DNA from 2 places in the Serratia nevei genome. Region 2 is predicted to be linked to the other one. Evidence: riboswitches for the same ligand, from Rfam matches in the RefSeq annotation. Region 2 holds a riboswitch; the other holds the start of a gene.
The links. A riboswitch is a leader RNA that binds a small molecule or an ion and turns the genes downstream of it on or off. The one in region 2 is predicted to bind thiamine pyrophosphate.
Positions count from the first base shown of each region.

Region 1 (3,228 bases), 1.7 Mb from region 2:
GGCGAGCACCCGGTGAGCAACAGCGCGGTCAGGCAGGTGATAAGCAGTTTTTTGTCGGGCATAGGGCGTTCTCTGGCGATTGGCTTGGGCGACGGGCCGAATGAAATGACTCTTTTTCAGTGAGTGAGGTCACTGTTTGTCTTCCCCACGCTTGCGTCAGGGTAAACTAGAATAAATACTCTACTCTAAACTAGAGGGGTTAATCTAGTTTTTTGTGTCGCCCTGCCTTCGCGGCGGCAAATGGGTATAATGCGTTGATGACAGCGGGCAGAAACGAATATGCAAATCGACGAACACATCACCGGGCGAGAGCCGCAGCAGGAAAGAGGGCGGCAACGCGTACAAACCATTCTGGATTCGGCGGCGGCAATCGTGGCGCAGGACGGGCTGGCGGCGCTCAGCATGCAGCGGCTCGCCAAGCACGCCAAAACCTCCATCGGCTCGATGTATCACTTCTTTCCCGATCGTCACGCAGTGATCAAGGCGCTGGCGGATCGGCATACCGAGTCGGTCGAGGCGCTGATCTGCGACATGGCGTTGGCCAGTGACGACGAGTGGCGGCGCCTCTCCGCTGAAGAGGTGATCCAGCGGCTGTTTTCACCCTATGCGCAATATTTGCGCGAGCACACCGATTACCTGCCGGTAATGCGGGAGATGAACCTCCCGGACGAAAAGTCCAGCTTCCTGGCGCTGATCGCCAGAGTGCTGCAGCTGCGTCGCCCCGAGACCGCCGAAGCGGAGATCCTGCAGCAAACCCGGCTGTTGCAAAGCCTGGTGGCCGGCACGTTGCACCATATCTTCAAGACGGCGCCGCAGAGCGTGGCGTTCACGCTGGCGGAGCTGCCCGGCGTGCTGAGCCTGTATCTGGCGGGAAAAGAGGGGAACATCGCTTAGGCGCGAGCCAATTTATTCGCTTGTTTGTCCGCGCCGCCGCTGGCATGATCCCCTGCAGGGATTAACGCAACGTTGATCACAACCTATTGATTTTCATGACTCGGGGTGCCCTTCTACATGAAGGCTGAGAAATACCCGTATTACCTGATCTGGATAATGCCAGCGTAGGGAAGTCACGGCCGCCCAGCCGGCGCCGCCTTCTTGAACGCCGGTTGGGAGGAATATGATCGCTCGACCTGATGCACTACCCGGCGCGCGCGCCGCGGCCTGTCTGACCCAATTCCAACAGCGGCCTCCGCTGATCCACTGCCTGACCAACGAAGTGGTGCAATCGCTGACCGCCAACGTGCTATTGGCGCTCGGCGCCTCCCCGGCGATGGTGGTGGAGCCGCAAGAGGCGGCGCAGTTCAGCGCGCTGGCCGATGGCCTGCTGATCAACGTCGGTACCCTCAATGCGCTGCGCGCCGAATCGATGCGGGCGGCGGTGGCCGCCGCCAATCGGGCCGGCAAGCCCTGGACGCTGGATCCGGTGGCGGTCGGCGCGCTCTCCTACCGCACCGCCTTTGCTAAACAGCTGCTGGACGAGAAACCGGCGGCGATACGCGGCAACGCCTCGGAAATCATGGCGCTCAGCGGGTTGCTGGCCAGCGGCCGCGGGGTTGACAGCGGCGACGATTCGCTGGCGGCCTTGCCCGCCGCGCGTGAGCTGGCGCAGCGCAGCGGCGCGGTGGTGGCGGTCACCGGCGCGGTGGATTACGTCACCGACGGCCAACGCGATTGGGCGATCGAAGGCGGTTCCCCGCTGATGACGCGGGTGGTGGGCACCGGCTGCGCGCTGTCGGCGGTCGTGGCGGCGTTTTGCGCCCTGCCGGGCGATCGCCTGGACAACGCGGCGACCGCCTGCCGGGTGATGTCCCACTGCGGCGGTCTCGCGGCCAGACAGGCCGGCGGGCCGGGCAGCTTTACGCCGGCGTTCCTCGATGCCCTGTATCAGCTGCGCGGGGAGGATCTGTGATGAAACGTATTAACGCCCTGACCATCGCCGGCACCGATCCCAGCGGCGGCGCCGGCATTCAGGCCGATTTGAAGGCTTTCTCGGCGCTTGGCGCCTACGGCACCTCGGTGATCACCGCGCTGGTGGCGCAGAATACCCGCGGCGTGCAGTCGGTGTATTACATCGATCCGGCGTTCGTCGCCGCGCAGCTGGACTCGGTGTTCAGCGACGTGCGCATCGACAGCGTCAAGATCGGCATGCTGGCCAACGCCGACATCGTGCAGGCGGTGGCCGAACGGCTGCGCCATTACCGGCCGGAGTTCGTGGTGCTGGACACCGTGATGCTGGCGAAAAGCGGCGATCCGTTGCTGGCGCCGGAGGCGGTGGCGTCTATTCGGCGCGAGCTGTTGCCGCTGGTGTCGATCATTACGCCGAACCTGCCGGAAGCGGCGGCGCTGCTGGCGTGCGCGCCGGCGGAAGATGAAGCGCAGATGCGCGAGCAGGGGCGGGCGCTGTTGGCGATGGGCTGCCGGGCAGTGCTGATGAAGGGCGGCCATCTGAGCGAAAGTGAGAGCCCGGACTGGCTGTTTACCGCAGAAGGCGAGCAGCGCTTTACCGCGCCGCGCGTCGCCACCCGCCACACCCACGGCACCGGTTGCACGCTCTCGGCCGCGCTGGCGGCGCTGCGCCCGCGCCATGCCGACTGGGCGGCGACGGTGGCCGCCGCCAAGGACTACCTGCAACAAGCGCTGCAACAGGCGGACACGCTGGAGGTGGGGCACGGCATCGGGCCGGTGCATCATTTCCACGCCTGGTGGTGAGTCAACTTTTTGCCGCAACCGTGGTCTGACTAGTTCAGGCCCGGTTTTATGGGCGAAACCTGATTTAACCTAGGGAGAAGGACTATGACGGGACACCAGGCGCTGCGTTGCGCCCTCTTCGGCGCACTGCTCAGCTTCAGCGCGGGCAGCTTTGCCCAGCAGATCGTCACCACGTCGGATTTGATTCAGCAGCCGGGGTATCAGGCCAGCTGGCAAAACATGGTGAAAGGCCAGGCGCGGATGCCGGGCTGGGCGCGCAAGGGCGTCGGCACCTCTACGCCGGCGCAGAATCTGAGCTGGAAGGGCAAAGAGTATCTGGTCGGCAACCTGTGCAAGCCGCACGACTGCGGCAACAACTTTTTGATCGTGGCGTTCAGCGCGGACAAATCCCAGGCCTGGGGCGTGCGGGTGGCAGTGGAAGATCGGCCGGAAGCCGTCGATCATCCGAAGAAGTATGCCAAGTACCAGTGGCTCGGCAAGCCGAATGACGACATGAAGGCGCTGCTGAAGCAGCAGTTC
Region 1 covers NZ_CP149940.1:3,939,124-3,942,351, reverse strand. Annotated here, with positions in the region: gene V8N38_RS18965 (YtcA family lipoprotein) at 1-62, opposite strand, end outside; gene V8N38_RS18960 (TetR/AcrR family transcriptional regulator) at 280-894, shown strand; TPP riboswitch at 986-1,082, shown strand; gene thiM (hydroxyethylthiazole kinase) at 1,118-1,909, shown strand; gene thiD (bifunctional hydroxymethylpyrimidine kinase/phosphomethylpyrimidine kinase) at 1,909-2,709, shown strand; gene V8N38_RS18945 (inhibitor of vertebrate lysozyme family protein) at 2,794-3,228, shown strand, end outside.
Region 1: linked by a shared signal. The riboswitch ahead of thiM (hydroxyethylthiazole kinase) and the one ahead of thiC (phosphomethylpyrimidine synthase ThiC) in region 2 are both predicted to bind thiamine pyrophosphate.

Region 2 (3,228 bases):
TGCTCTCTTCCATCACTTCGCGCGCCACCGCCTGCTCCAGCGTTTCGCCCACTTCGACGAAGCCGGCCAGCACCGTGTGGATACCACCGCGATGGCGCACGTGTTGCGCCAGCAGGATCTGATCGTCGCGCCGAATGGCGACGATCACGCAGGGTGCAATCTGCGGGTAGTATCGCTCTTTGCAATGGCCGCACAGACAGGCGCTTTCGGTGCGGCTGAGGTGCATTTCATGGCCGCAATAGCCGCAGTAGCGATGAGAGCGGTAGAAATCCGCCAGCTGCACGCCGCGCCCGGCAAGCTGGAACAGACCGCGATCCTGATCCAACAGCTGACGCACCGATCCCATCTCCCGCGGCATCGCCTGGCGCACCAGCCAGACCGGCGCGCCCTCCCATTCACCGATGGTGCGCGCCATGTGGCCCCGCAGCCCAAGAGCGGCGGCCGTCCCCGACGGCAATTCACCGTTCGGTAACCAAAGTTTGCTTTCATGGCTGACAATCCACCAGCCGTTTTCATTGCCCGTTAATGCAAGTTCCATATCGTTGTTGCACAACCTCAGCTTCACTGGCACTCTACAAATCGGCTTTGTTACATTTTAATAACTTACCGGTTACTTTTATTACTTACACGGAGTCAAACATGCTCAACCGTTTGGAAAGGCTGACTCAGCGCGTTGGCGGTAGTAATGAATTAGTTGATCAATGGCTTCAGGCCCGCAAACAGTTGCTGGTCGCCTACTGCACGCTGGTAGGCCTCAAACCGAATAAAGAAAAGCATACGCCGCTGAATGAAAAAGCGCTGGAGAACTTTTGCCACAACCTGGTGGATTACCTCTCCGCAGGGCATTTTCATATCTATGACAGAATTATCAAACAAGTGGAAGGCGCAGCCAGTCCGAAAATGTCGCTGGCGGTGAACATCTACCCCAAGCTGTGGGCCAATACCGAACAGATCATGGCGTTCCACGATCGCTATACCGAAGTGGATATCGATCAGGAGGTTTGTCTGGAATTCCACCAGGCCTTGTCGGATATCGGCGAAACGCTGGCGGCGCGCTTTGCGCTGGAAGATAAGCTGATCCAGCTGGAAGCGGAGGCCGCGCAGCAACCGCTGCCGGACCAGGCGCTGGATCCCGCACGTTAAAATTTTATAGTTTTTTTTCTTATCCCTCCTATACTGGGGGGCATCTTGTCGGAGTGCCTAGCGCCTGATTTGTTCATCGAATCAGCCAGGCTGAGACCGTTAATTCGGGATCCGCGGAACCTGATCGGGTTAATACCCGCGAAGGGAACAAGAGTAATCTATCGCCACAGGCACGGCCTTCCCCTTGCGGGCGCCCTGCCTTATCGGCCACCATCATTACTCCCTCCGAGCTCCAGACAAGCAACTTTCCCAACCCAACACACTGGTAGGAACTTGCTATGTCTAACGTTAATCCACCGCGCGCCCGTAAAGCGCAACGCGAAGCCGCCCAGCAGTTTATCGACACCCTGCAAGGCATGGCTTTCCCGAACTCACGCCGCATCTATCTCCAGGGCTCGCGCAGCGATATCCAGGTGCCGATGCGCGAAATTCAGCTCAGCCCGACCCTGCTCGGCGGCAGCAAAGACAACCCACAGTATGAACCCAACGAGGCGATCCCGGTGTATGACACCGCCGGCCCCTACGGCGATCCGCAGGCCGAGCTCGACGTGCACGCCGGCCTGGCCAAGCTGCGCGCCGGCTGGATCGACGCGCGCGGCGATACCGCCACCCTAAGCGGCGCCAGTTCCGGCTTTACCCAACAGCGGCTGGCGGACGAGGGGCTGGATCACCTGCGCTTCGAACATCTGCCGCTGCCGCGCAGGGCGCTGCCGGGCAAATGCGTGACCCAGCTGCACTATGCCCGCGCCGGTATCGTCACCCCAGAGATGGAGTTCATCGCCATCCGTGAAAACATGGGGCGCGAGCGCATTCGCGGCGAGGTGCTGCGCCACCAGCATCCGGGCCAAAGCTGGGGCGCCAACCTGCCGGACAACATCACGCCGGAGTTCGTGCGTCGGGAAGTGGCCGCCGGCCGCGCCATCATTCCCGCCAACATCAACCATCCGGAGGCGGAGCCGATGATCATCGGCCGCAATTTCCTGGTGAAGGTGAACGCCAATATCGGCAACTCGGCGGTCACGTCGTCGATCGAAGAAGAAGTGGAGAAGCTGGTGTGGTCCACCCGCTGGGGCGCGGACACCGTGATGGATCTCTCTACCGGCCGCTATATTCACGAAACCCGCGAGTGGATCCTGCGCAACAGCCCGGTGCCCATCGGCACCGTGCCGATCTACCAGGCGCTGGAGAAGGTCAACGGCGTGGCGGAAAACCTCACCTGGGCGATGTTCCGCGATACGCTGCTGGAACAGGCGGAGCAAGGGGTCGACTACTTCACCATCCACGCCGGCGTGCTGCTGCGCTACGTACCGATGACCGCCAAACGCCTGACCGGCATCGTGTCGCGCGGTGGCTCAATCATGGCCAAATGGTGTCTGTCGCACCATCAGGAAAACTTCCTCTATCAGCATTTCCGTGAAATCTGCGAGATCTGCGCCGCCTACGACGTTTCGCTGTCACTCGGCGACGGCCTGCGCCCCGGCTCGATTCAGGACGCCAACGACGAAGCCCAGTTCGCCGAGCTGCATACGCTGGGCGAGCTGACCAAAATCGCCTGGGAATACGACGTGCAGGTGATGATCGAAGGCCCGGGCCACGTGCCGATGCAGATGATCCGCCGCAACATGACCGAAGAGCTGGAACACTGCCACGAAGCGCCGTTCTACACCCTCGGCCCGCTGACCACCGATATCGCCCCGGGCTATGACCATTTCACCTCCGGCATCGGCGCGGCAATGATCGGCTGGTTCGGCTGCGCCATGCTGTGTTACGTCACGCCGAAAGAGCACCTCGGCCTGCCGAACAAAGAAGACGTCAAGCAGGGCCTGATCACCTACAAGATCGCCGCTCACGCCGCCGATCTGGCCAAAGGCCATCCGGGCGCGCAGATCCGTGATAACGCCATGTCCAAGGCACGTTTCGAATTCCGCTGGGAAGATCAGTTCAATCTGGCGCTCGATCCGGCCACCGCGCGCGCCTATCACGACGAAACCCTGCCGCAGGAATCCGGCAAGGTCGCCCACTTCTGCTCGATGTGCGGGCCGAAATTCTGCTCGATGAAGATTTCGCAGGAGGTGCGCGACTACG
Region 2 covers NZ_CP149940.1:266,217-269,444, reverse strand. Annotated here, with positions in the region: gene nudC (NAD(+) diphosphatase) at 1-538, opposite strand, end outside; gene V8N38_RS01240 (Rsd/AlgQ family anti-sigma factor) at 640-1,143, shown strand; TPP riboswitch at 1,183-1,307, shown strand; gene thiC (phosphomethylpyrimidine synthase ThiC) at 1,422-3,228, shown strand, end outside.